DNA from 3 places in the Streptomyces sp. NPDC007088 genome. Region 1 is predicted to be linked to each of the others. Evidence: riboswitches for the same ligand, from Rfam matches in the RefSeq annotation. Region 1 holds a riboswitch; each other region holds the start of a gene.

Region 1 (9,336 bases):
CGGGTCGGGCTCGGGCAGGGCGGCCGGGGCCCCGGTGCGCTGGGCGGCGCGAGCGGGGGTGGGGCCGGCCCAGGCGAAGCTCAGGCAGTCCTCGCCCTTCAGGAACCGCTGGCAGCGCACCCCGCCGGTGGCCCGCCCCTTGCGCGGGAACTGGTCGAACGGGGTGATCTTCGCCGTGGTCTGCACCGAGTCGTCCAGAGTGCCCCGGGAGCCCGCGACGGTGAACACGGCGGCCTCGACGGCCGGGTCCACCACGTGGAAGGACAGCACCTTGGCGCCCGCCGCGAGCTTCACCCCCGTCATCCCGCCCGCGGGACGGCCCTGCGGACGGACCACGGACGCCTGGAAACGCAGCAGCTGGGCGTCGTCGGTGATGAACACCAGATCCTCCTCGCCCGTGCGCAACTCGGCGGCGCCCACGATGCGGTCGCCGTCCCTGAGGGTGATGACCTCCAGCTCCTCGCGGTTGGCCGGATAGTCCGGCACGACCCGCTTCACCACGCCCTGCGCCGTACCGAGCGCGAGACCGGGGGAGGACTCGTCGAGCGTGCACAGGGCCACCAGGGACTCGTCCCCCTCCAGCCGCACGAACTCCGCCACCGGAGCCCCTCCGGCCAGTGAGGGCGCCGCGTTGGTGTCCGGGAGCTGCGGGAGGTCGACCACCGCGATACGCAGCAGCCGGCCCGCCGAGGTGACCGCGCCGACCTCGCCCCGGGCCGTGGCCGGGACCGCCGAGACGATCACGTCGTGCTTGGCGCGCTTGTCCTCGCCCTCCTGGAAGGGGGCGTCGTTGGCCGTACGGGCCACCAGACCCGTCGAGGACAGCAGGACGCGACAGGGGTCGTCCGCGACCTGGAGCGGCACCGCCGCGACGGGCGCGCCCGCCGACTCCAGCAGCACCGTACGCCGCTCGGTCCCGAACTTCTTGGCCACCGAGGCCAGTTCGGAGGAGACCAGTTTCCGCAGCTCCGCGTCCGAGTCCAGGATGCGCGTCAGCTCCTCGATCTCGGTGCTGAGCCGGTCCCGCTCGCTCTCCAGCTCGATCCGGTCGAACCGGGTGAGCCGGCGCAGCGGGGTGTCCAGGATGTACTGCGTCTGGATCTCGCTGAGCGAGAAGTGCGCGATGAGCCGTTCCTTGGCCTGCGCCGAGTTGTCGCTGGAGCGGATGATGCGGATGACCTCGTCGATGTCGAGCAGCGCGACGAGCAGCCCCTCGACCAGATGCAGCCGGTCCTTGCGCTTGCCGCGCCGGAACGCGCTGCGCCGCCGTACGACGGAGAAGCGGTGGTCGAGGTAGACCTCCAGCATCTCCTTGAGGCCCAGCGTCAGGGGCTGCCCGTCGACCAGCGCGACGTTGTTGATGCCGAAGGACTCCTCCATCGGCGTCAGCTTGTACAGCTGCTCCAGGACGGCCTCGGGCACGAAGCCGTTCTTGATCTCGATGACGAGCCGCAGCCCGTGCTCGCGGTCGGTGAGGTCCTTGACGTCGGCGATGCCCTGGAGCTTCTTCGAGCCGACCAGATCCTTGATCTTGGCGACGACCTTCTCGGGGCCGACGGTGAACGGCAGTTCCGTCACCACCAGACCCTTGCGGCGCGCGGTGACGTTCTCGATCGCCACGGTCGCCCTGGTCTTGAAGCTGCCGCGCCCCGTCGCGTACGCGTCCCGTACGCCCGCGAGGCCCACGATGCGCCCCCCGGTGGGCAGATCGGGGCCCGGGACGAACTTCATCAGTGTCTCCAGGTCGGCGCCCGGGTGCCTGATGAGGTGGCGGGCCGCCGCGACGACCTCCGCCAGGTTGTGCGGGGCCATGTTGGTGGCCATGCCGACCGCGATCCCCGAGGCGCCGTTGACCAGCAGGTTCGGGTAGGCGGCCGGGAGGGTCAGGGGCTCCTGCTCCTGCCCGTCGTAGTTCGCGGCGAAGTCGACGGTGTCCTCGTCGATGGACTCCGTCATCAGGGAGGCCGCGTCGGCCATCCTGGCCTCGGTGTACCGCATCGCGGCGGGCGGGTCGTCGTTGCCCAGCGAGCCGAAGTTGCCGTGGCCGTCGACCAGCGGGACGCGCATCGAGAAGGGCTGCGCCATGCGCACCAGCGCGTCGTAGATCGAGGCGTCGCCGTGCGGGTGGAGCTTGCCCATGACCTCGCCGACGACGCGGGCGCACTTGACGTGGCCCCGGTCGGGGCGCAGGCCCATCTCGTTCATCTGGTAGACGATGCGGCGCTGCACGGGCTTCATGCCGTCCCGCGCGTCGGGGAGGGCCCGGGAGTAGATGACGGAGTACGCGTACTCCAGGTAGGAGGCCTGCATCTCGTCGACGACGTCGATGTCGAGGATCTTCTCCTCGAAATCGCCTTCGTCAGCCCGGGAGGTGCCCCGAGACGGGGATTTCGTGCTGCGGCGGGCCATCGCTGCTGCGGCTCCTTCGCGTGTGGATCACGGCATCGTCTGCTTCTGACGCGGACCATTGTGGACCGCCGTACCGACAAGCCCGACCTCGACCCGTCCGACGCGGCCCGCCACGAGGCCCCGCGAGGGGTGCCCGGGAGGCCGCCGGCGGGTGCCCGCGCACGGCGCGAGTCCGCCGGACCGAGGGGAACTTCGCCAGAAGTCCGTGCGGTTGCATACAGTGACAGCACGAATCGACGGACAACCACCGACGGACATCACCGGTCGCCCCCGCCGGCGGCGCGCGACAGCCGGCGGGGGGTCCGGTGAGCGAAGGGACGTACATGCCCATGGGTCACACGGCCACCGACCGGGCCGGCTCCGGCGGCCTCACAGCGACCGAGCACCGGTTGGCCAACGGCCTGCGGGTGGTGCTCTCCGAGGACCATCTGACCCCGGTCGCCGCGGTCTGCCTCTGGTACGACGTGGGCTCGCGCCACGAGGTGAAGGGCCGCACCGGCCTCGCCCACCTCTTCGAGCACCTCATGTTCCAGGGCTCCGCCCAGGTCAAGGGCAACGGGCACTTCGAACTCGTCCAGGGCGCCGGCGGCTCCCTGAACGGCACGACGAGCTTCGAGCGCACCAACTACTTCGAGACGATGCCCTCCAACCAGCTGGAACTGGCCCTGTGGCTCGAGGCCGACCGCATGGGCTCCCTGCTCACCGCGCTCGACCTGGAGTCCCTGGACAACCAGCGGGCGGTCGTGAAGAACGAGCGCCGTCAGCGGTACGACAACGTGCCCTACGGCACCGCCTTCGAGAAGCTCACCGCGCTCTCCTACCCCGAGGGCCACCCCTACCACCACACCCCCATCGGCTCGATGGCCGACCTGGACGCCGCGACCCTGGAGGACGCCCGCGCCTTCTTCCGCACGTACTACGCGCCGAACAACGCGGTCCTCTCCGTCGTCGGCGACATCGACCCCGAGCAGACGCTGGCCTGGGTCGAGAAGTACTTCGGTTCCATCCCCTCCCACGACGGCAAGCAGCCCCCGCGGGACGGCTCGCTGCCCGAGGTGATCGGCCGGGAACTGCGCGAGGTCGTCCGCGAGGAGGTGCCCGCCCGTGCCCTCATGGCGGCCTACCGCCTGCCCGAGGACGGCGGCCGCGCCGCCGACGCCGCCGACGTCGCGCTCACCGTGCTCGGCGGCGGTGAGTCCTCGCGGCTCTACAACCGCCTGGTGCGCCGCGACCGTTCGGCCGTCGCCGCCGGGTTCGGCATGCTGCGGCTGGCCGGCGCCCCCTCGCTGGGCTGGCTCGACGTCAAGACCTCCGCCGAGGTCGAGATCCCCACGATCGAGGCGGCCGTCGACGAGGAGCTGGCCCGCTTCGCCGCGGAGGGCCCGACCGCCGAGGAGATGGAGCGCGCCCAGGCCCAGCTGGAGCGCGAGTGGCTCGACCGGCTCGGCACCGTGGCCGGCCGCGCCGACGAACTGTGCCGCTACGCCGTCCTGTTCGGCGACCCGCAGCTCGCGCTGACCGCCGTCGGGCGGGTCCTCGACATCACCGCCGACGAGGTCCGCGAGATCGCCGCGGCCCGCCTGCGGCCCGACAACCGCGCCGTCCTCGTCTACGAGCCCACCGCCCCCGAGGGCGACCCCGCCGCGCGGGACGAAGCCGCGGACACCGACCAGGACGAGGAGGCGGCACAGAAGTGAGCGACGCCGTACAGAGCACCATGGAGTTCCACCCGCGGCCCCAGCCCGGCACCGCGAAGCCCTGGGCCTTCCCCGCACCCGAGCGCGGCACCCTGCCCAACGGGCTCACCGTGCTGCGCTGCGACCGCCCCGGACAGCAGATCGTCGCCGTGGAGGTCCTGCTCGACGCCCCGCTGGACGCCGAGCCGGCCGGTCTCGACGGGGTCGCCACCATCATGGCCCGCGCCTTCACCGAGGGCACCGACAAGCACTCCGCCGAGGAGTACGCGGCCGAACTGGAGCGCTGCGGGGCGACCCTCGACGCCCACGCCGACCACCCCGGCGTCCGCATCTCGCTGGAGGTCCCGGTCTCCCGGCTGCCCAAGGCGCTCGGCCTGCTCGCCGACGCCCTGCGCTCCCCGGCCTTCGCCGACGCCGAGATCGAGCGGCTCGTGGCCAACCGTCTCGACGAGATCCCGCACGAGGCGGCGAACCCGGCGCGGCGCGCGGCGAAGGAGCTGTCGAAGCGGCTCTTCCCCGCCGACAGCCGGATGTCCCGCCCCCGCCAGGGCACCGAGGAGACGGTCGCCGCGATCGACTCCTCGGCCGTCCGCGCGCTGTACGAACGGCATGTCCGCCCGGCCACCTCGACCGCCGTCGTGGTCGGCGACCTCACGGGTGTGGACCTCGACGCCCTGCTCGCCGAGACCCTCGGCGCGTGGACCGGGAACACCGCCGAGCCCCTGCCCGTGCCGCCGATCACCGCCGACGACACCGGCCGCGTCTACATCGTCGACCGTCCCGGCTCCGTGCAGACCCAGCTGCTCATCGGCCGGATCGGCGCCGACCGGCACGACCGGGTCTGGCCCGCGCAGGTCCTCGGCACCTACTGCCTGGGCGGCACCCTGACCTCGCGTCTGGACCGGGTCCTGCGCGAGGAGAAGGGGTACACCTACGGGGTGCGCGCCTTCGGCCAGGTGCTGCGCTCGGCCGCTCCGGCCGCGGGCAGCCCGGTCGCGCCCGGCGCCGCGATGCTCGCCATCAGCGGCTCGGTGGACACCGAGTCCACCGGCCCCGCGCTGGAGGACCTGTGGAACGTCCTGCGGGTGCTCGCCGCGGAGGGGCTGACCGACGCCGAGCGGGAGACCGCCGAGCAGAACCTCGTGGGCGTCGCCCCGCTCAAGTACGAGACGGCCGCCGCCGTCGCGGGCACCCTCGCCGATCAGGTGGAGCAGCAACTGCCCGACGACTTCCAGGCCCAGCTGTACCGCCGGCTGGCCGAGACCGGCACCGTCGAGGCCACCGCCGCCGTGGTCAGCGCCTTCCCGGTCGACCACCTCGTGACGGTCCTGGTCGGGGACGCCGCGCAGATCGCCGAACCGGTCCGCGCCCTCGGTATCGGCGAGGTCACCGTCGTCGAGGGCTGAGGCCCGCCCGGCACGACGCGGTCCGCTGACGCGGACTCAGGGCCCCGGTGTCCTTCCCGGAGAGGGAGGGCGCCGGGGCCCCGCCGTGTCCGTGACACTCCGTCCGGCGCGGGCGTTCCCTTTCGTCCTGTGCCGGAGGCTCTTCCGCCGCCTCCTGCCCCCATGTCCCGAATGCCGCATGACGCCCTGTCTGTGCTGTGGCGTGCGCTACAAACCACCGGTTCCGTTTGTTGCGGCCCTGATGTCCCGTTTAGCGTCGGTCCGGCTGTTCGTCAGGCACCCGTCGCACCAGCGGCACCGGGCAGTCATCGCCGAGTCCCGAGGCGCGAGCCGAGGGAGCCGGGGACCCAGGTTCCACTGGGGTGAATCGGCCACCGCCCGGCGGTGGCCGTAGGAGACCTTCCTGCTCCGAACCCGTCAGCTAACCCGGTAGGCGAGAGGGAAGGAAAGGACCATCCACTCCATGGCGTTCACGCGCCCCTCCGGCAAGCACCGTCGTCCCAGCCGCGGGAGCAGGGCCGGTGCCCGCGCCGCCTCGGTCGCCGCGCTCACCACGACCGGCGTCGTCGGCGGTCTCGCCGCCTCCGCTTTCGCCGCCGAGGCCCCCGCCGTCCACGACACCGGGCTGACCCGGGCGATCACCCTCGACGACAGTCTCGCCGAGGAGATCGCCACCCAGGCCGCCCTCCAGCACGCCGCCGCCGAACAGGCCGAGGCCCAGGAGAAAGCGGCCGCGCAGGCCAAGAAGGACGCCGAGGAGGCCAAGCGCAAGGCCGAGGCCAAGGCCAAGCGGGAGCGGGAGGCCAAGGAACGCGCCGCCCGTGCCGCCGAGCGTGAGCGCCTCAACGCCTTCGTCGCCCCGGTCGACGGCTCGTACGTGTCCACCGGCTACCAGGCCGGCAGCTCGCTGTGGGCCTCCGGCAGCCACACCGGTATCGACTTCCACGCGGCGAGCGGCACCAGCGTGCACGCCGTGGGCGCGGGCACCGTCGTCGCGGTCGACTGGGGCGGCGCCTACGGCAACGAGGTCGTCCTGCGCATGCAGGACGGCACCTACACCCAGTACGGGCACCTGACCTCCGCGACCGTCTCCGTCGGGCAGAGCGTCAGCGCCGGACAGCAGATCGCGATCTCCGGCTCGACGGGCAACTCGACCGGGCCGCATCTGCACTTCGAGGCCCGTACCGGCCCCGACTACGGCTCCGACATGGACCCCGTCGCCTACCTCCGCGCCCACGGCGTCCACGTCTGAGACGCGGCGTCCCCTCGCGCCGCTCCGCTTGCCCGCAAGGCCCCCGGTCACCCCGGGGGCCTTGCGCGTGTGCGGGGTGGCTTTCCGGCCAAAAGATATCCATGGAATGCCGTCTCCCATCGGAAATTCACGCCTGTTCTAATAGAGTCACTGAACGGGCGTCAATCGACGGCGTTTCGCGGGGATTAAAGCGGAGGTCGGTCCATGAGCATTCCGGCGCACTCGGTATGCACCGCCATCCGGGACGACATCGTCTCCGGTGTGTACGAGCGCGGCAGCCGGCTCACCGAGGAATTGCTCGCCCGCCGGTACGGCGTCTCGCGCGTCCCGGTGCGGGAGTCGCTGCGCACCCTGGAGGCCGAGGGGTTCGTCGTGACGCGCAGGCACGCGGGCGCGCACGTGGCCGAGCCCTCCGAGCAGGAGGCCGTCGACCTGCTGGAGATGCGGCTGCTGCTGGAACCGCTGTGCGCGGCCCGCGCCGCCCAGCGCCGCACCGACGCCCACCTCAAGGTGCTGCGCGGGCTGGTCAGACTCGGCCAGGAGCGGGCCCGGCGCGGCCAGGACGAGGACCTGCGGTCCCTGGGCGGCTGGTTCCACGAGACCCTCGTGCAGTCCTCCGGCAGTGAGGCGCTCACCACGCTGCTGACCCAGCTACGGCACAAGATCGTCTGGATGTGGACCGTCGACTCCCCGGCGCGGCCGCAGGAGTCCTGGGCCGAGCACGGCGCGATCGTCGACGCGGTGGCCCGCGGGGACGCCGAGCGGGCCAGGACGCTGACCGCGCAGCACGGTGAACGGGCCCGGCAGGCTCACCGGCTGCGCGGCACGGAGCGTGTGAGGTCTTCGCAACATGCCGTAAACACGGTGGGCGGCCGACATTAACAATTGCGCCGTATACAAAGGTGGGTAATGCGGGGGTCTCTTTGTCGTGCCCGTAATTCCGGGGCCGAATGCGAAGGGCTCCCGGCGACCCCTGCGCGTTTTCCGGACTTCTCGTCCGAGGTGGTGTCCCTCTGCGACCGAATTCTTACGGAAAACGTTCTGCCGCCGCACGGGAGACGCCGGGGGGGGGGGGGGGGGGGCCCGCGGGCCCCCCCCCCCCCGCCGCGGCGGGGGCCCCCCCCCCCCCCCCACCGGGGGGGGGGGGGGGCGCGGCGCCCGGGCGGGGGGGCGGGGCACCCGCCCGGCCCCCCCCCCCCCCGCCCCCCCCGGGCCCCCGCCCCCCCCCCCGCCCCCCCCCCCGGGGCCCGGGCCGCGGGGGGGGCGGGCCACGGCCCCACCTGAAAGGCGCCACCCTCATGAAGCTCCCCGTAGACGACGTCACGCTCGCGTCCTGGTCCACGCTCCTCGGCCTCACCGACAAGCAGACCGCCGCGACCCTCGAAGACATCGAGAAGACCCTCCGCCAGGGGTACGAGTACCGCCCCGACGAGCTGCGCGACGCCACCTTCGACCAGCTCATAAGCGACATGGACAAGGACGAGGCCGCCCTGATGTTCCTCATCAGCGGACTGCGCCAGGCCGGATACCCCAACGCGGCCTACGACATCGAGGTACGCGGCATCTTCGCCACGCTCAGCTCCCTCCAGCACACCGGCTGACCTTCCCCTCACACCCGCTCACCGCCCCGGCCGCGCACCGCGCACCGGGGCGGTCCCATGCGCGCCCGCAGAAAGGATTCCGCCGTCGTGAGCGACGACTTCCTGCCCCGTGCCGCGGCCCCGACCGCCGCACGGCCCGCCCCCTCGTGGGCGAAGAAGCCCCCGCCCAAGTCCAAGACCCGCACCACCGGCAAGATCACAGCCCGCCGCTACGCCGCCCCGCGCGACCCGCACGAGCACGCCCGGAAGATCGCCGAGAACGTCCTCGACGCCTGGTATCAGTCCTTCGGCGGCAGCAGCATCGACGTCCCCCTGGGCACCGTCGCCGGGCTCTCCCTGCTGCGCAACCTCCCCGGACTCGCGGACTGGGTGCTCAACCTCGCGCCCGAAGACCTCCCGCAGCTCCTCAAGGAGATCTACCTCGGCCACTGGATCAACCGACCCGACCTCATCAACCGCGCGATACGCCTGCACGACTGGGCCTGGAACCCCGAGCCCGACAAGCAGCAGCTCCGCGCCGTCCACGCCGTCACCCGCGCCGCCATCAACACCGGCCTGATGGACCTCACCGGCCACGACGACGTCTGGCGACGCTCCGAAGCCGACGTCCTCAGCCCCCTGCTCACCGGCCTCCGGCACAAGAGCGACAAGAAGTGGCGCGGCGAGTACCACACGCCGGCGTGCATCACCGACCTGATGGCCAACATCACCGTCGACAAGGACTTCGCGAAGCCGGGCATGTCCTTCCGCGAACCCGCCATCGGCTCGGGCACGATGTTCCGCTCCGTCGCCGTCCGACTGCGCGACCTCGGCCTCGACCCGCACGACTTCCACTGGTACGGCAACGACATCGACGCGCTGTCGGCCGGATGCGCCGCCGTGAACGCGATCATCTGGGACCTCGGTCCGCGCTGCCTCATCGGCTGCGCCGACTCGCTCGCGCCGGAAGACGACTACGCCAAGACCCGCGC
Region 2 (9,336 bases), on a different contig from region 1:
GAAGATGCGCGGCTACCTCGCCGAACTCATCCACCGCAAACGCCTCGACCCCGGCGACGACCTCATCTCCGACCTCGTCCGCGCCTCCGACGACGGGGAGCACCTGACGGAGAACGAGGCCGCCGCGATGGCCTTCATCCTCCTGTTCGCCGGCTTCGAGACGACCGTGAACCTCGTGGGGAACGGCGTACTGGCCCTGCTCGGGCACCCGGAGGAACGCGCCCGCCTCCAGGCGTCCCTGGCCGCCGGGGACCGGGGACTGCTCGCGACCGGCGTCGAGGAACTGCTGCGCTGGGACGGCCCGGTGGAACTGGCCACCTGGCGGTACGCGACCGCGCCACTGCGCGTCGGCGAGCAGGACATCGCGCCCGGGGACCCCGTACTCGTGGTGCTCGCGGCGGCCGACCGCGACCCGGAGCGCTTCACCGCGCCCGACACGCTCGACCTCGCGCGCCGCGACAACCAGCACCTCGGTTACGGCCACGGCATCCACTACTGCCTCGGCGCGCCGCTGGCCCGCCTCGAAGGGCGGACCGCGCTGGAGCGGCTGCTGACCCGCCTTCCGGACCTCGCGCTGGACGCCGAACCCGAGGAGCTGCGCTGGCGCGGCGGCCTCATCATGCGGGGGCTGCGCACCCTGCCCGTCCGCTTCACTCCCGTCACTCCTGCCCCGGACGGCGGCGCGTAATACCCCACTTACCCGTGATGTGGCAGCTCGTGCGACCTGAACCGACGTCAAAAATGTGATGTTCGTGTGATCAGGGCTGCATCGACTTGTGACAGGCATTCGAATCCGGCTACGTTCACGTCCGATCCAGCTGTCACGCGAAAGGCAACCGCATGCTCTCCGGGAACGGCCGTCACCGACGCCCCCGCCAGGCCCCGGCCCTTGTCGTCGCGGCAGGAGTGACCGGCTCGGCCATCGCCATCCCGCTGCTCGGCGCGACCGGCGCCAGCGCGGACCAGGGCCCTTGGGACCGCCTCGTCGAATGCGAGACCGGCGGCTCGTGGAGCGCCGACAGCGGCAACGGCTACTACGGCGGCCTCCAGCTCTCCGACGACGAGTGGGAGGCGAACGGCGGTCTCGACCTCGCCCCGCGCGCCGACATGGCCACGCGCGCCCAGCAGATCCTCGTCGGTCAGCGCATCCTCGCCGCCCAGGGCCCGTCCGCCTGGCCCGGTTGCGCTGTCGGAGCGGGCCTGACCCGTGAGGACGGCGGCACCGACGACGCGGCGGGCGCGGGTGTCGGCGACACCTCGACCGTCCCCGCCTCGCCCTCCGCGCAGCCCTCGGACTCCGGGGACCCCGCGAAGAAGGCGGAGTCCGGCAAGACCGACGAGTCCCCCGAAGCGGAGAAGTCCGACAAGGAGGACAAGGGCGCCAAGGACGCCAAGGGTGACGAGAGCGCCGAGGTGCCGAAGTCGCCCGAGAAGACCTCGAAGCACGCCAAGCCGGGCACCTCGGACGAAACGTCCGCACCGGACGCCGAGTCAAGTGCCTCCCCCTCCGCGAAGGAGGAAGGGGGCGACGCCTCCGGCAAGCCCTCCGGCCGCCACGCCAAGAAGGACACCCAAAGCCCCTCCGGCGAGCCCTCCTCGCGCGAGGAGGAGGACGGCGCGTCGCCCGTCTCCGGCGACGCGACGGACCGGGAGCCGGGCGACGCGGACACCCAGGACCCGGCCGCCGCCGGAGTGGACCGTTCCCCGGCCGGCGAACTCCACGCCTCGCGGGGAGAAAACGGGCAGAGGTCGGCGAACGGCGCCACCAAGGACAAGACGTACACGGTGCGTTCGGGCGACAGTCTCTGGGCCATCGCGGACGCCCACGAGCTCCCCGAGGGCTGGACCGCGCTGTACGAGGAGAACAAGAAGGTCGTCGGGGCCGACCCCGACCTCATCCTCCCTGGCCAGAGCCTGGATCTTGGTGTGGATTCGGGTCAATAACCGGACAAGAGGGTGTCAGGGTTCGAGCCCCTTTGTCCGGTTGAGGGCAAGTGAGACATGAGTCTCAACAGCCCTGATCGTCTTTGAAGTTCCGGTTGTTTCTTGCTTAACGTCGTCTCCGCTCCCCACCGGGAGCCCCCATGGCCGTCACGCCGAATCCTGCCGGCGACCGTGCGGGACAGTCGTCGCGTCGAGCGCCGAAGGCAGGAGCGGGGGACCCAAGGTTTGCGCCCCGCGTGCCGTCCGGAGAGATCCGGGCGGTGCGCGGGGCTCGGGGTGAAGTCGTGCGCAAGGTCGCACGGCCGGGCAACTCACGGGCCCGAACCCGACAGCTCACCTCGTAGGCGTCGGTGAGGAGACCTCTTCATGCTGTTTTCCAGCAAGGGCAACAAGCACCGTCGTTCTTCCAGGGCCACCCGGGTCGTCGCCCTCGCGGGTGTCACCGGCGCCGCCATCGCCGTCCCGCTGATGGCCTCAGGCACCGCCTCCGCCGCCTCCGTCTCGACCTGGGACAAGGTCGCCCAGTGCGAGTCCGGCGGCAACTGGTCCATCAACACCGGCAACGGTTACTACGGTGGCCTCCAGTTCAACCAGTCCTCCTGGGCCGCCGCCGGCGGCACCCAGTACGCCCCGCGCGCCGACCTGGCCACCAAGGGCCAGCAGATAGCCACCGCCGAGAAGCTCCTCGCCATGCAGGGACCGGGCGCCTGGTCCTGCGCCGGCGCCGGCGGCCTCACCAACGACGGTGTGGACCCGGGCGTCAGCACCGGCGGCTCCTCCTCCGGCCAGCAGTCCCAGCAGGCCGCCCCGCAGCACACCGACGGCCAGGCCGCCTCGCGCGGCCAGCAGCGCCAGGCGGCCCCGCAGCCCAAGGCCGCGCCGAAGCCCGCCCCGAAGGCCGCGCCCAAGTCCACGACCGGCACGGTCACGACCGACACCGGCAAGATCGTCCCCAAGGGCGACGGCGAGTACAAGGTCGTCACCGGCGACACGCTGAGCGAGATCGCGCAGAAGCACCACGTCTCCGGCGGCTGGTCCAAGCTGTTCCAGCTCAACGACGACATCGTCAAGAACGCCGACCTGATCTACCCGGGCCAGCAGCTCCACCTGAGCTGACCCGGCCGGCGGGCCCCGCGCCCGCCGCTCCCCGGCCCACCCCCAGGGCCCCGGCCCCACAGGGCCACCCGGCCCCTCGGGGCCGCCCCGCCCCGGCCCGCGTCCCCCGCGCGTGCCGGGGCGGGGTCCGTTCCGGCCGCCCGGCTCGTCCGTGCGCCGCCCCGCTCAACGGCGGGCTCATGTGTCACGGCGGACGGCTCAGATGCTCACCCGCCCCGGCGGCGACGCGCCGGATATGCGCCCGATGTCCCTTGCGTCCGGTCGTTTCGTCTTAGCGGGCGGGCTTCGGGGGGCCTCGGGTCCCGAGCCGGTTAGGCTCATGTCGCAAGGTGCTCACGCACCCCGCACTTCCTGCTTCACATCCCACGAAGGAGATGCTCGTGCCGTCCATCGACGTCGTCGTAGCCCGGGAAATCCTGGACTCCCGAGGCAACCCCACGGTCGAGGTCGAGGTCGGCCTCGACGACGGGAGCACGGGCCGCGCTGCCGTGCCCTCCGGCGCCTCCACCGGGGCCTTCGAGGCCCTCGAACTGCGTGACGGAGACGCGAACCGCTACGGCGGCAAGGGCGTCGAGAAGGCCGTGCTGGCCGTCATCGAGCAGATCGGCCCGGAGCTGGTGGGCTACGACGCCACCGAGCAGCGGCTGATCGACCAGGCGATGTTCGACCTGGACGCCACCCCGGACAAGTCCTCGCTCGGCGCCAACGCCATCCTCGGCGTCTCCCTCGCCGTCGCGCACGCCGCCTCCGAGGCCAGCGACCTGCCGCTCTTCCGCTACCTGGGCGGCCCCAACGCGCACCTGCTCCCGGTGCCGATGATGAACATCCTGAACGGCGGCTCGCACGCCGACTCCAACGTGGACATCCAGGAGTTCATGATCGCGCCGATCGGCGCCGAGTCCTTCTCCGAGGCCGTCCGCTGGGGCTCCGAGGTCTACCACACCCTCAAGAAGGTCCTGAAGCAGCGCGGGCTGTCCACGGGCCTCGGCGACGAGGGCGGCTTCGCCCCGAGCCTGGAGTCCAACCGCGCCGCCCTCGACCTCATCCTCGAAGCGATCAAGGAAGCCGGCTACGTGCCCGGCCGCGACATCGCGCTCGCCCTGGACGTCGCCGCCTCCGAGTTCTACAAGGACGGCAAGTACCTGTTCGAGGGCAAGGAGCGTTCGGCCGCCGAGATGACCGAGTACTACGAGGAGCTCGTCTCCGCGTACCCGCTCGTGTCCATCGAGGACCCGCTGTACGAGGACGACTGGGCCGGCTGGAAGACCATCACCGACAAGCTCGGCGACAAGGTCCAGCTCGTCGGTGACGACCTGTTCGTCACCAACCCGGAGCGTCTGGCGCGCGGTATCGAGGAGGGCTCCGCGAACGCCCTGCTCGTCAAGGTCAACCAGATCGGCTCGCTGACCGAGACCCTGGACGCCGTGGAGCTGGCCCAGCGCAACGGCTTCAAGTGCATGATGTCGCACCGCTCCGGCGAGACCGAGGACGTCACGATCGCCGACCTCGCCGTCGCCGTGAACTGCGGCCAGATCAAGTCCGGCGCCCCGGCCCGCACCGACCGCGTCGCCAAGTACAACCAGCTCCTGCGCATCGAGGAGATCCTCGACGACGCCGCCGTGTACGCGGGCCGCTCCGCGTTCCCGCGCTTCAAGGGCTGAGCCCCCGGGCCCCCGCGCCCGCGCGATGTCCGTCGGCACCCGGCTGACGGCCCGCCCCGGGGCGCACGGCCTCCGTACGTCCCCGCACCCGGTCCCGTACCGTGTGCGGGGACGTACGCGTGTTCAGGACGTCCGCGCGTTTCACGGGTGCACGGGGAGGCACGATGCCAGCGAGGGACCACCGGGACCGGTTCTCCACGGCCACCCGGCTGCGGGCACTCGGCGAGCAGACCGCCGCGCGCGTCTACCGCTCCCAGTCCCGCCGCCAGGCCCGCCGCTCCCGGCTGACCGGGCGCGCCGCCCTCCTCGTCCTCGTCCTGTGCACGCTGGTCGTCGCGCTCGCCTACCCGATGCGCCAGTACGTCTCGCAGCGCAACGAGATCGCCGACATGCGCGAGCAACTGCGCGAGCACCGCGCGAACGTGGAGCGGCTGCGCGACGAGAAGGCCCGCTGGGAGGACCCCGCCTACGCCCGCCAGCGCATCCGCGAACGCCTCCACTACGTGCTGCCCGGCGAGACCGGCTACACCGCGCTGGTCCGGGGCGCCGCGCTCCAGGGCCCGCAGCCCGGCGGCGCCGTCTCGCACCGCGCCTGGTACGCGAACCTGCTCACCGGAATCGACCGCGCGGACGCCTCGGACCGCTGAACCGCCCGGGGACGGCGCGCCGCCGCCCTGCGGCGATACTGGGGGAACGGGACGGCACCGAGCCGGCCCCGCCCGCCAGGCCCCCGCCGTCGCACGTACGAGAGAAAGCCCCGCATGGACACGCCCCCGCCGCCCACCGCGCCCGCCGAGCCGACCGAGGCCGATGTCGCCGCCTTCAAGCAGCAGCTCGGCCGTCCGCCGCGCGGGCTGCGCACCATCGCGCACCGCTGCCCCTGCGGGCTCCCGGACGTCGTGGAGACGGCGCCCCGGCTGCCCGACGGCACCCCGTTCCCCACGCTGTACTACCTGACGTGCCCGCGCGCGGCCTCCGCGATCGGCACGCTGGAGGCGAACGGCGTGATGCGCGAGATGACCGAGCGCCTCGGCCGTGACCCGGAGCTCGCGGACGCCTACCGCGCCGCGCACGAGGACTACCTCAGGCGCCGCGACGAGATCGAGGAGCTGACCGGCTTCCCGAGCGCGGGCGGTATGCCGGAGCGCGTGAAGTGCCTGCACGTCCTGGTCGCGCACTCGCTCGCGGCCGGGCCGGGCGTCAACCCGCTCGGCGACGAGGCCCTCGCGATGCTCCCCGAGTGGTGGGCGAAGGGCCCGTGCGCGGACCTGTGCGCGACGGCCGAGGGGGAGGGCAAGTGACGAGGGTCGCGGCGATCGACTGCGGTACGAACTCCATCCGCCTGCTCGTCGCGGACGCCGACCCGGCGACCGGCGAGCTGCGCGACCTGCACCGCGCCATGCGCGTCGTGCGCCTGGGCCAGGGCGTGGACCGTACGGGCCGCCTCGCCCCGGAGGCGCTGGAGCGCACCTTCGACGCGTGCCGCGCGTACGCGCGCCTGATCGAGGAGCACGGCGTCCCGGCCGGCAAGCTGCGCTTCGTCGCGACCTCCGCCTCCCGCGACGCCTCCAACCGCGAGGACTTCGCGCGCGGCGTCCGCGAGATCCTGGGCGTCGACCCCGAGGTGATCACCGGCGAGGAGGAGGCGCAGCTCTCCTTCACCGGCGCGACGAGGGAACTCACCGGCTCCGACACCTACGAGAAGCCGTATCTGGTGGTCGACATCGGCGGCGGCTCCATGGAGTGCGTGGTCGGCGAGGACGCGGTGGCCGCGGCCCGCTCGGTCGACATCGGCTGCGTGCGGATGACGGAACGCCACCTCACCCGCGAGGACGGCACGGTGGTCGACCCGCCGACCGCCGCCCTGGTCGCCGCGATCGAGTCGGACATCGAACGGGCCCTGGACCAGGCCGCCGAAACGGTCCCGCTGAGCGAGGCGCGCACCCTCGTGGGCCTCGCGGGCACGGTCACGACGATCGCCGCGATCTCCCTGGACCTCCAGGAGTACGACTCGGCGGCCATCCACCACTCCCGCGTCTCCTACGCGTCGGTGTCCGCGATCACCGACCGCCTCCTGGCCTCCACCCACGCCGAACGCGCCGCGATCCCCGCGATGCACCCGGGCCGCGTCGATGTCATCACCTCCGGCGCCCTGATCCTGCGCGCGCTCATGCGCCGTGCCGGGGCGAAGGAGGTCGTGGTCAGCGAACACGACATCCTGGACGGGATCGGCTGGTCGGTGGCGGAGGACGGCCACCGGCCCTGAGCCGGAGGGGCGGGCCGCCTCAGCCGCGCTCGGCCAGCGGAGCCACGTCGGCGGCGCGTTCCCGAGGGACGTACGCCGGTGTTCCGCGACACGGGCCCCTCGTGAAAGGCCGGGCGGGGCCCGCTCAGCTCAGTCAGACCAGTTCGAGTTCGGGCAGAGAGAAGAATCCGGCGACGGCACGCGCGATCCTCTCCTCGACGTCGTCGCTTTCGAGGTCCGCCCGGGGTCCGGCCAGGCGCGCCGCCGTGAGCGCGGGCAGCAGCAGCTCGGGTTCCGCGCCCCCTCCGTCGCTCGGGGACTCGAAGCTGAGGAAGGTGATCAGCCGCCCGTCCCGGTAGTACTCGAACCAGGGACCGTGGGCCTTCGCTATGCACGGCTCGGTGACGAAGACGACCAGCTCCCCGCCGTCCGCGCACAACGGCCCGTAGGCGGTGGGCTCGTAGTCCCCCTCGTCCCAGCCGAGCATGTCGTGCATGATCACCCCCCACTCCTCCCCCTTGCCGTAGGCGAGCGGCGCGCGCCGCGCGTCGAGGAGCCCCCGGGTGAGCGAGTCCAGCGAAATCCCCCGGAAGAAGACGACGTTGGTCTCTTCGTGATGGGCGAGCGGGCGATCTGTCCAGTGCGTCATGGGGGACACCGTAGGAGGTGGCTCGGACATCGCGGCCGGCCTCGGCGGGTCAGCGGGAACTCACCACACGACCACCGCCCACACGATCTTCCCGAATGTCCCGGCCTCCGGGGGCGGCGCCGCTCAGGGCGCGCACCCGGCGGGCGCCGCCGCTCCCGCCTCGGCCGGAACGCGCCCCCGGCCCCGTCCTCGTATCACCTCGGGAAGTACGGTCACCAGCCCGAATACGGCGAGGCCGGCGCCCAGCCACAGTGGTGCGCGCAGGGTCCACCGCTCCAGGGCGAGGCCGCCGAGCGCGGAGCTGAGGACGATGCCGAGGGTGATGAAGGAGGAGTGGACCGTGTTGACCAACGGACCCGCGCCGCCCACCCGGTGGACCCGGGTGACCAGGGCCGGATTGAGGGTCACTCCCACCAGGCCGATGCCCAGGAAGCAGCCGAGGGCGGCGGCGGGGACGTCGGTGAAGAGGGCGAAGCAGGCGAGGAAGAGGCCGTTGAGCGCCAGGCCGGCCAGGACCACCTGTGGTGCCCAGCGGTCGGCCAGGCGTCCCACCACCGTGTTGCCGACGACGGTCGCCGCGCCGTACGCGATGAGCAGGACCGGCACCGTGCCCTCGGCGAAACCGGAGACCCCGGTCAGGATCGGGTTCGCGTAGCTGAACGCGGAGAAGGTCGCGCCGATGACCAGGGTGCTCGTGCCGAAGGTCAGCCAGAGCCGGGGAACGCGCAACGGGGCTGCCTCGGAACGGAGTTCACCCTTACCCGCGGCCGGCGCCACGGCCGGGACCCCGGCCACCGTGCAGAGCGCCGCCACGAGGGCCAGCAGCGTGATGGCCCAGAACGCGGCGCGCCAGCCCAGGTGCGTGCCGATCAGCGTCGACAGCGGCAGTCCGAGGAGCGTCCCCAGCATGAGGCCGTTGAGGACGAGGGCGACGGCCCGCCCCCGCCGCCCCGGGTCCTCGACCAGCCGCACGCACAGCGAGATCGCCACCCCGAAGAACCCCTGCGAGGCGGCCCCGGTGAGCACGCGGGCCGCGACCATGACCCCGTATCCCGGCGCGCACGCGGCCAGTACGTTGCCCGCCACGAAGAGGGCGAACAGGACGAGCAGCGCGCGGCGCGGCGGCACCCGCAGCAGGGCCACCGTCAGCAGCGGCCCGCCGAGGGCCATCGCGAGGGCGAACGCGGTGATCAGGTAACCGATCCTCGGAACGGTCGTGTGCAGCCCCTGGGCCATCTGCGGCATGAGCCCGGCGACGACGAACTCGCTGGTCACCATGGCGAAGACGCCGAGGGCCAGGACATGGACGGAACGTGGCACGGCCACTCCTTCTTCCGTGGGGCGTGGTGGGCCGACCAGTTGTGTACTGATCGGTGCAAAACAGGGGCGGCCTGGCCTCCCGTATGCGCGTACGGGGCCTGAAGGGCGCTCAGCCGCCGATCGCGTCCAGCGCCACCTCGGCCACCGACTCCAGCGTCGCCCGGTCCGCCCCCGCGCGGCCGGCGATCCGCATCCCGGCGAGCGTGGCGTTGACGTACTGGGCGAGGGCGGCGGGGGCGCGCCCGGCGGGGAACTCCCCGGTCCGCTGCCCGGTCTCGAACAGGGCGCGCAGCGCGGCGAGCCGGCGCTCGGTGTCCGCCGTCAGGAGCTCCTCCGTCACGGGGTCGCGGCCCGCGAGTTCGGCGATGACGCTCACCGTCATGCAGCCGAGGCTGTGCCCG
Region 3 (9,336 bases), on a different contig from region 1:
GCGCACCGGCGCCCCGCCCAGCTCTCCGGCGGCCAGGCCCAGCGCGTCGCGCTCGCCCGCGCCCTCGCCGCCCGGCCCCGGCTGCTCCTGCTCGACGAACCGCTCGCCGCGCTCGACCAGACGACGCGGGCCCGGGTACGGCACACCCTGCGCCGGCACCTCGACGGGTTCGGCGGGGTCTGCCTCGTCGTCACGCACGACCCCGTGGAGGCCGTGTCGCTCGCCGACCGGGTGCTCGTCCTCGACGAGGGGCGGGCGCTCCAGGACGCGCCGCCCGCCGAGGTGGCCCGGCGGCCGCGTTCCGCGTGGGTCGCGCGGATGCTCGGGCGCAACGCGTGGCCGGGCACGCTCACCGGGGACGGCGCGCTGGCGCTGGACGGCGGCGGGACGCTCCTCGCGGCCGGGACGGCGGACCCGGGGGAGACCGGGCCGCCGGCGGGGCCGGGCCTGCGCGCGCTCGCCGTCGTCGCGCCCGAGGCCGTCGCGGTCCACCGGGAACGGCCGGCCGGCAGTCCGCGCAACGTCTGGCCCGGCACGGTCCGCGAGATCACCGCTCTCGGCAGCCGGCTGCGCGTCCTGGTCGCGGGCCGGGCCGGCAGCGCCCCGGAACTGCTCGCCGAGATCACCCCGGCCGCCGCCGCCGAACTCGGACTGCGCGAGGGCACCGAGGTGTGGACCAGCGTGAAGGCCACGGAAGTCACCCTCGTACGGCTGTGAGGCGCCCCGGACGGCGCGGCGCCGGGCCCGCGGCGGAGGGAGCCGCACGTGGTCGGGGGCGTCCCCGGCATGGCGTATAGTTGTGTTTACCGACGCGGGGTGGAGCAGCTCGGTAGCTCGCTGGGCTCATAACCCAGAGGTCGCAGGTTCAAATCCTGTCCCCGCTACTAAAACCGGAAGCCCGGTGCATTCGTGCACCGGGCTTCCGGCGTTTTCGTGTGTCCCCGTCGGCTCTCCCGGGGGCGGTACCCGCTCGGCCGCCCCCAAGTAGCCGGAGCCGCTCCTGGGGGGAAACGTGAGGAGAGCACGGAAACGGCAGGAGCGGGGCGCAGAGCGGGCGGGAGGCGAGCCGTGGGGACGCGAAAGCCCGACGAACACGGCGCTCCCGAGGAGCGCGGCGCCCCCGGCACGGGCGGTGCGGACCGCGTTCCCGGCGAGTACGGCGCCGTCGGCGGCCGGGACGGGCCCGGCCAGGACGCCGGGTCCTTCGCCGGGGCGGAGGGGGGCGGTGCCTCCTCCGGTCCTGCCGACGACGACCCCCGCACCGACTACAAGCCGGTCCCGCCGCCGCCCCCGCTCGTCCTGGGCGGGCGCGGCAGGCGGGACCGGTGGGCGCGGGCCGTCGTGCGCGCGCTCCCGCCCCTGCTGCTCGCCGCCGGTTTCGTCTTCGGGCTGACGGCGCCGCCCACCTACTTCGCCGCCCCCTTCTTCACGGCCGCCCCGTTGATCGCCGCGCCCTTCTCGGGGCTCGTGGTCACCGTGGGGACCGGGGTGGCGGGGCTCGTGCTCGCGACGGTCCTGCACCTCGCCCAGCACAACCTCTCGACCGCGGCGTTCGTGATGGAACTGATCACGGTGGCCGTCGTGTGTCTCCTGGCCGCGCTGATCAATCTGGTGATCCGGCACGGCGGCCGTCAGCTCGCCTCCGTGCAGCACGTCGCCGAGGCGGCGCAGCGCGCCGTGCTGCCGGTGCCGCCCGGCCGGATCGGCGGCTTCGACATCGCCGCGCAGTACGAGGCCGCCGAGGCCGACGCGTTCATCGGGGGCGACCTCTACGCCGTGCAGGACTCCCCGCACGGCGTGCGCATGGTCCTCGGCGACGTGCGCGGCAAGGGGCTCGGCGCGGTCGAGGCCGTGTCCGTGGTGATCGGCGCGTTCCGGGAGGCCGCCGAGCAGGAGTCCACCATCGAGGGGGTGGCCGCCCGGCTGGAGCGGGCGCTCGCCCGGGAGGGGGCGCGGCGCCGCGCGCTCGACGCCTTCGAGGGGTTCACGACCGCCGTGCTCGTCGAGATCCCGCACGGCGGCGGCGTCCTGCGCGTCGTCAACCGCGGGCACACCGAACCGCTCCTGCTGCACCACGACGGCCGGGTCCTGGTCCTCTCGCCCGGCGAGCACGCCCTGCCGCTCGGCATGGGGGAGCTGGGCACCTGGCCCGACCGCGCCGAGGAGACGGAGTACCCGCCGGGCGCGATGCTGCTGCTCTACACCGACGGGCTGTCCGAGGCGCGCGACACCCGGGGCCGCTTCTACGATCCCGTCGAGCGGCTGCGCGGACGCGTCTTCGAGCATCCCGCGGCCCTGCTCAGGACCCTCACGCGCGAGGTGCGCGACCACACCGGCGGCGCCACGACCGACGACATGGCGCTGCTCGCCGTACGCCGTCCGCGCTCCGGGGCCGCCGCGGTCGCTCCGGAGCGCCTTCGGGAGGAGAGCGCCGACGCCGCACAGCACCCGGGACCGGACGGCCGGCATGGTCCGCACGGATCGTCCGAGGGTGGTCACCGAGGGTGAGAAGGTGGACGCGCTTCCATAACAACTGACGCACCGTCAGTTTTCCGCCCCCTCCGGATGGGCGGTCAACTCGTCCGGATCGGATGCCCCATGTCCGTTTAAGCCCAGGCCGGAGCCCGTAATGATCAACGGGAACGGCTTGGAATCCACGCCTCGTGTCTATTAACGTTCGATAACGCAGCGCGGTCGTCCCAGCCGTCAACAGCGACGGCTCCGCGCGCACGCGCCGAATCCCGCGAGGGAACCGGGGAACCAACTTCCTGGGGTGAATCGGACATCGCGTCCTGGTGTCCGTAGGAGACCTTCCTGCTCCGAACCCGTCAGCTAACCCGGTAGGCGAGAAGGAAGGAAAGGAGTGCCGCCCTCGTGGCGTCCAACCCGCCTGCCCCCGCTCCCACCGGGTCCGCCCCCACCTCCTTCTACGACTCCGGGAGAGCCCACGGCCCCGGCCCCGACGGGGGCTCCGGCCCCCGCCCGGTGCCCGAGCCCGGCACCGGGGAGTGGAACCCGACCGAGGAGACCGTCGTCCCGGTGCGCGGCCGGCACCGCGTCGCCAGGCAGCGCGGCGGTCTCGCGCGCAGCTCGACGGTCCTCGGAGTCGGCGTCCTCGCGGCCGTCGGCGCCGGCGGTATCGCCACCGCGCAGGAGAAGCCGAAGGTCCAGCTGTCGCTTCCCGAGTCCTTCCCGAAGCTCAAGGACGTCAAGGACGCCCTGCCGGAGGCCAGGTCGCTGCCCGGAGTCGGCACGCTGATCGACGACGTCGCGGGCGAGGACGGCGACGCCCCCGCCCAGCTCGCGGCCAACCCCGCCGCCTCCCCGCTCACCAGCGCCGGAGTCACCCAGGCCGATCTCGACCAGGGCACCACCGACGCCGGTGAGGCCCTGCGCGCCCGCATCCTCACCCAGGCCGAGACCCAGGCCGACAGCGCCGACCGGAGCGCTCAGCGGGCCGCGGAGGCCGCCGCCGCGCGGGCCGCGGCCGAGCACGCCGCCACCGAGCAGAAGAAGGCCGAGACCGCGCGGAAGAAGGCACAGGCCGAGGCCAGGGCGAAGGCGGAGGCCGAAGCGAAGGCCAAGGCCGAGGAGGAACGGCTCGCGCGGCTCGCCAGGAGCTACACGCTGCCCGTCGCCTCCTACACCCTCACCTCGCACTTCGGCGACGGCGGCTCCATGTGGTCCTCCGGCCACCACACCGGGCTCGACTTCGCCGCGCCGACCGGGACCCCGCTCAAGGCGGTCCACTCGGCGACCGTCAAGGAGGCCGGCTGGTCCGGCGCCTACGGCTACCGCACCGTCCTCGAACTCGACGACGGCACCGAGCTCTGGTACTGCCACCAGTCCTCGATCTCGGTGAGCGCGGGCCAGCAGGTCACCACCGGCGACGTCATCGGCCGCGTCGGCGCGACCGGGAACGTCACGGGGCCCCACCTGCACCTGGAGGTCCACCCGGGCGGCGGCGCCGCGATCGACCCGATGGGCTGGCTCCGCAGCAGGGGGCAGAACCCCTGATCCGGCGCCGCCCCGCACGCCGGGTACCGCCTGTCCCGCCGGGCCCCGGTCCGCGCGCGAGAGGCGGTGGGCGGCGTACGGGGCGGCGGTATCCGGAATAAGCGATGCCGTTCCCGGCGTTGAGAGCGCACATGACCTCCACGCGCACACTCGGCTCCTCCGGCATCGACGTCTTCCCGCTGTCCCTGGGCGGCAACGTGTTCGGCTGGTCCGCGGACCGGGAGCAGTCCTTCGCGGTGCTGGACGCCTACGCCGCGGCCGGCGGCAACTTCGTCGACACCGCCGACGCCTACTCGCACTGGGTCCCGGGCAACAAGGGCGGCGAGTCCGAGACGATCATCGGGGAGTGGACGCGGGCCCGCTCCAACCGCTCCGACGTCGTCATCGCCACCAAGGTCGGCTCCCACCCCGACTTCAAGGGGCTGTCCCCCGCCACCGTCAAGGCGGGCGCGGACGCCTCCCTGCGCCGGCTGGGCACCGACTACATCGACCTCTACTACACGCACTTCGACGACACCTCCGTCGAGGTCGGCGAGATCATCACCGCCCTCGACGAACTCGTGAGGGCCGGCAAGGTCCGGGCGATCGCCGCGTCCAACATCTCGCCCGAGCGTCTCCAGGAGTCCCTGGACTTCTCCGACCGCGAGGGCCTGGCCAAGTACGTCGCGCTCCAGCCGCACTACAACCTCGTCTCGCGCGACACCTACGAGGGCGCCCTCCAGGACGTCGCCTCGCGCGCCGGACTCGCGACCGTCCCCTACTTCGCGCTCGCCTCCGGCTTCCTCACCGGCAAGTACCGCCCGGGGACCAGCGTGGAGAGCGTGCGCGCCGAGGGCGCCGCGAAGCACCTGGAGACCGAGCGCGGGCAGAAGGTCCTCACCGCCCTCGACGAGGTCGCCCAGGCGCACGGCGCCGAGGTGGCGACCGTGGCCCTGGCCTGGCTCGCCGCCCAGCCCACCGTGGCCGCGCCGATCGCCAGCGCGCGCACCCCCGAGCAGCTCAAGGCGCTCGTCGCCGTCGCCGGCCTGGAACTGACCGAGGACGAGCTGAGCCGCCTCACCACCGCCTCCGCCTGAGGCGGCGGCGCGGCCCCGCGACCGGCCCCCCGCACCACCCGGCCCGCCCCGGCCGACGTCCTACGTCTGGCCGGTGGCGGGCCGCGGCGCGTCCGGGGGCGGGGGCGGGTTCGCGGCGTAGGGGTTTGCCTCGCCGTACCGCGCGGGCTCCCCGTACGGCGAGGGGGACGCGTTCCCGTGGGGCGCGGGGCCGTGCCCGTGGCCCTGCCCGTACCCGTACCCGTGCGCCGTCGCCGGGGTGTTCCAGGCCGCGGGGACCGGCAGGTGCCGGTGGGAGCGGGGCGGGGCGACGCGCCACGTGTAGGCGAAGGCGGGACCGGCGAGGTCGCGCCCCTCGGCCAGCGCGTCCAGCAGCTCCCGCTCGCGCCGCGTGAACTCCCCTCCGGCGGGGCCGCCCGCCGCCTGCTCCACGGCGGCCTGCCGGCGCAGCAGGGCGAGGGTCGTCGCGGTGGCGGCGTAGCGGCGTACGGTCCGTACGTCGTGCCGGTCGCCGTGGTACGCGGCCCACTCGGCGGCGATCCGGCGCGAGCGCGTCGAGGCGAGCGCGGGCGGCTCCAGCGGGAGGAACCAGCCGCCCGCGACGTAGGGCGCCAGTTCCTCGCGGACCGCGCGCAGGTCCCGGTGGCGGTGCCACAGCACGAGCCACGTGAGCAGGCCGAGCGCCGGGACCATGACCGTGCCGTAGACCAGCGGGAAGCCGTCCGGGCCGAAGGACGGCGAGAGGTTCCACGTCGCGTGCAGCGCCATCGCGAGCAGCAGTCCCGCGAGCGGCAGCAGGACCCGGGGCGCGCGCCGCCGCTCCGGGCGCAGCGCCGCGAGGCCGAAGCCCGCCCCCGTCAGGCACGTGAACAGGGGGTGCGCGAACGGCGACATGACGGCGCGGACGAAGAAGGTCGCGAGGGTCACCGAACCGAGGCCGTGCCGGCCCTCGACGTGGTCGGTGCCGAAGGCGTTGCCGAGGTACAGGATGTTCTCGGTGAAGGCGAAGCCGGCCGCGGTGACCCCGGCGTACACGACGGCGTCCACGACGCCCATGATCTGCCGTCGGCGGAAGAGGACCACGAGCAGGACGGCGGCGGCCTTCGCGCTCTCCTCCACGATCGGGGCGACGACGGTCGCGCCCAGCGTGTTCGCGTGCGCGCGGTCCGCCGTCGCCGTCTCGATCCAGCGCGTCGCGAAACCGTTCGCGACGATCGCGATGAGCGCCGCCGCGCAGGCGCCCCAGGCGAACGCGAAGACCTGGCCGCGCCGGCGCCCCGGACGCACCCGGCCCAGCAGCCGGAAGACGAGGATCAGCGCGGGCACGGGCAGCACCGCGAGGCCCAGGCCCACGAAGAAGCCCCGGGTGCCCGTCTGCTGCCGCACCAGCGCGAGGATCACCAGACCCGACACGGCGAGCAGCAGCACGAGCGCCCCCGCCTTCACCGCGCGCCGCTGCCACCAGCGCGGACGCCAGGGCGCGGGAGCCGGTCCCCCGGGGCCGGGGGCCGCGGCTCGCGGCGCCGCCGGGTACGGGGCGCCGGGCGGTCCCCCGGGGCCCCGCCGCCGCGGCCACCGCGGCCCGGGGTCACGCTCCCCCGGACGCGGAGAACTGTGGGTCACACGGCGACCCTAACCAGCCTCCGCGCGGACCGGGTCCGGCACCGGGGCGTCGTTGCGGCGGAACAGCAGGTCGCGCACGACGTGGCCCTTCGCGAGGCCCTGGCCCTCGAAGCGGGTACGGGGGCGGAACGCGGGACGCGGCGCCCAGCCGCCGTCCGGGGCGGTGTTGTCGAAGGCGGGGTGCGCGGACAGCACCTCCAGCATGTGCTCGGCGTACGGCTCCCAGTCGGTCGCGCAGTGCAGGACGGCGCCGGGCGCCATGCGGTGGGCGGCCAGGTCGAGGAAGGCGGGCTGGATCAGCCGCCGCTTGTGGTGGCGCGCCTTCGGCCACGGGTCGGGGAAGTACACCCGCACCCCGTGCAGGGCGCCGGGGGCGAGCATGTCGCGCAGCAGGATCACGGCGTCGCCGTTGGCCACCCGCAGGTTCTCCACCCCGGCCCGCTCGGCGAGGCCCAGCAGGTGCCCCTGGCCCGGGGTGTGCACGTCGACCGCGAGGATGCCGGTGCCGGGGTCGGCGGCCGCCATCCGCGCCGTCGTCTCGCCCATGCCGAAACCGATCTCCAGGACGACGGGGAGCGGACCGAACAGCGCCTCCAGGTCCAGGACGCCCGAGCCGTCCACCTCCAGGCCCCAGCGGGACCACAGGCGGCGCAGGGCGTCCTCCTGCGAGGCGGTGACCCGGCTGCGCCGGGGCTGGAAGCTCCGGATGCGCCGCTCGCTGTGCGAACGGGCCGGATCGGCGGCCGGGCCCGCACCCTCCACGAACATCCGGCCCTGGCCGCGCGAACGCCGCACCGCGGGCCCGGACTCCGGCCCGGCGGTTTCGGCGGAACCGGTCGGCTCGGCGGAACCGGTGGACGGGGCGTGCCGGGCGGACTCGGCCGATCCGGGCAGGGACGCCGCGGGCACGGACGCCGCGGCGACGGCCGACACCGGGGCGGGGCCGCTCGCGGCGTCGGGGGCGGGCACGGCCGGGGGGCCGCTCGGGCTGCTGGGGCTGGTGCTGGCGTACTCGGACACAATGCCGTCGATTCTACGGAACCGGACGGGGGCCACCGGAAACCCGCCGCCCCACTCCCCTCGGTCTCCGCCCCGCCGCTCCTCGGTCTCCGGCCCGCTCCCCGTCGGCCTCCGGCCCGCTCCCGGGCCGAGGGCTCAGCGCCCCACCGGTATCCGCTCCGGCGCGGTGCCCAGCAGGTTCAGGGCGCGGCGGGCGATCTCGCGGCCGATGGGCAGGGCCGCCGTCGCCGCGGGGGAGGGGGCGTTCAGGACGTGCACCGCGCGGGGGGCCTCGCGGATCAGGAAGTCGTCCGCCAGGGTGCCGTCCCGCAGGACGGCCTGGGCGCGGACCCCCGCCGGGGCGGGCCGCAGGTCCGCCTCCGTGGCCTCGGGGAGCAGCCGGCGCACCGAGGCGGTGAAGGCCCGCTTCGACAGCGAGCGGTGCAGCTCGCCCACGCCGTACCGCCAGTGCCGCCGGGCCAGCTGTCTGCTGCCGGGCCACAGCAGGGTGGCCGCCAGCTCGCCGGGCACGACCCGGCCCCGCTCGTAGCCCTCGCGGGCCAGCGCGGGCACCGCGTTCGGCCCGACGTGCACCCTCCCGTCGACGCCCCGGGTCAGATGGGTGCCGAGGAAGGGGAAGGCCGGGTCGGGCACCGGGTAGACCAGGCCCCGCACCAGTTCCGGCCGGGTCAGCTCGTAGTACTCGCCGCGGAAGGGCACGATCCGCACGCCCGGTTCGTCCCCGGCCAGCCGCGCCAGGCGGTCGCTGTGCAGCCCTCCGCAGTTCACCAGGACCCGCGCGCGCAGCACCTCGCGGCGCCCCGGGCCGCCCCCGGTGCCCGCCGTGTCGACCTGGACCGCGACGCCCCGCGCGGCGCGCCGCGAGATCCGGGTGACCTCCGCCCCGTACCGCAGCTCGGCCCCCGAGGCGCGGGCCAGCTCGCGGGCCACCGCCGGGTAGTCGCACACGCCCGTGGCCTCGACGCGCAGCGCGGCCAGGCCCCGTACCTCCGGTTCCCGCTCCCTGATCTGCGCCGGGCCCAGCTCGGACACCGCGAGGCCGTTGGCCCGGCCGCGCTGCGCCAGGGCGTGCAGCCGGGGCAGTTCGGCGCGCTCGGTGGCCACGACGAGTTTCCCGGTCACCGCGTGCGCGATGCCCGCCTCGGCACAGAAGGCCGTCATCTCGGCGGCGCCCCGCGTCGCGTACCGCGCCTTGAGGGAACCGGGCGGGTAGTACAGACCGCTGTGGATCACGCCGCTGTTGTGCCCGCTCTGGTGGCGGGCGGGCCCCGGCTCCTTCTCCAGGACCACGACGCGGGCGCCGGGGGCCGAGCGCGCCAGCGCGTACGCCGTGGACAGCCCGACGAGGCCGGCGCCGATCACCAGCACCTCGCAGTCGAAGCGCCCTCCTGTCACCAGCACGCGCCGCCACCTCCCAAAGCCGCCACCGGGCACCCGCCCATCACCGCCGGTGCCGCGCCCCGCGCGCACCCTGCGTCCGATAGTGCACTGCCCCACTGACAACGGGTTCGAACCTGTGCGCGCCCCGCTCGGCTCAGGCGGGGGCCACCAGCAGGGGGCGGGCCCGTTCGCGCAGCTCCACCACGCGCGGTTCGTCCCCGTACGGCTCCAGCTTGCGCAG

Evidence for each region. A riboswitch is a leader RNA that binds a small molecule or an ion and turns the genes downstream of it on or off. The one in region 1 is predicted to bind cyclic di-AMP.
Region 2: it holds a riboswitch for cyclic di-AMP, as region 1 does, so the genes downstream of both, ACFYMP_RS07685 (transglycosylase family protein) here and ACFYMP_RS02695 (M23 family metallopeptidase) in region 1, are expected to answer to the same signal.
Region 3: it holds a riboswitch for cyclic di-AMP, as region 1 does, so the genes downstream of both, ACFYMP_RS24695 (M23 family metallopeptidase) here and ACFYMP_RS02695 (M23 family metallopeptidase) in region 1, are expected to answer to the same signal.

Annotation. Positions count from the first base shown of each region.
Region 1 is NZ_JBIAFO010000001.1:608,334-617,669, reverse strand. It holds gene ACFYMP_RS02710 (DNA topoisomerase (ATP-hydrolyzing) subunit A) at 1-2,409, opposite strand, end outside; gene ACFYMP_RS02705 (M16 family metallopeptidase) at 2,739-4,106, shown strand; gene ACFYMP_RS02700 (M16 family metallopeptidase) at 4,127-5,512, shown strand; cyclic di-AMP (ydaO/yuaA leader) riboswitch at 5,812-5,963, shown strand; gene ACFYMP_RS02695 (M23 family metallopeptidase) at 5,976-6,764, shown strand; gene ACFYMP_RS02690 (GntR family transcriptional regulator) at 6,969-7,646, shown strand; gene ACFYMP_RS02685 (hypothetical protein) at 8,063-8,365, shown strand; gene ACFYMP_RS02680 (N-6 DNA methylase) at 8,453-9,336, shown strand, end outside.
Region 2 is NZ_JBIAFO010000003.1:458,729-468,064, forward strand. It holds gene ACFYMP_RS07675 (cytochrome P450) at 1-688, shown strand, start outside; gene ACFYMP_RS07680 (transglycosylase family protein) at 841-1,944, shown strand; cyclic di-AMP (ydaO/yuaA leader) riboswitch at 2,130-2,306, shown strand; gene ACFYMP_RS07685 (transglycosylase family protein) at 2,311-3,060, shown strand; gene eno (phosphopyruvate hydratase) at 3,435-4,721, shown strand; gene ACFYMP_RS07695 (septum formation initiator family protein) at 4,886-5,368, shown strand; gene ACFYMP_RS07700 (DUF501 domain-containing protein) at 5,483-6,022, shown strand; gene ACFYMP_RS07705 (exopolyphosphatase) at 6,019-6,987, shown strand; gene ACFYMP_RS07710 (hypothetical protein) at 7,121-7,615, opposite strand; gene ACFYMP_RS07715 (MFS transporter) at 7,739-8,935, opposite strand; gene ACFYMP_RS07720 (TetR/AcrR family transcriptional regulator) at 9,045-9,336, opposite strand, start outside.
Region 3 is NZ_JBIAFO010000017.1:130,217-139,552, forward strand. It holds gene ACFYMP_RS24680 (ABC transporter permease) at 1-717, shown strand, start outside; tRNA gene ACFYMP_RS24685 (tRNA-Met) at 811-884, shown strand; gene ACFYMP_RS24690 (PP2C family protein-serine/threonine phosphatase) at 1,069-2,508, shown strand; cyclic di-AMP (ydaO/yuaA leader) riboswitch at 2,723-2,862, shown strand; gene ACFYMP_RS24695 (M23 family metallopeptidase) at 2,875-4,017, shown strand; gene ACFYMP_RS24700 (aldo/keto reductase) at 4,149-5,093, shown strand; gene ACFYMP_RS24705 (PrsW family intramembrane metalloprotease) at 5,154-6,500, opposite strand; gene trmB (tRNA (guanosine(46)-N7)-methyltransferase TrmB) at 6,705-7,604, opposite strand; gene lhgO (L-2-hydroxyglutarate oxidase) at 7,851-9,116, opposite strand; gene ACFYMP_RS24720 (sporulation protein) at 9,250-9,336, opposite strand, start outside.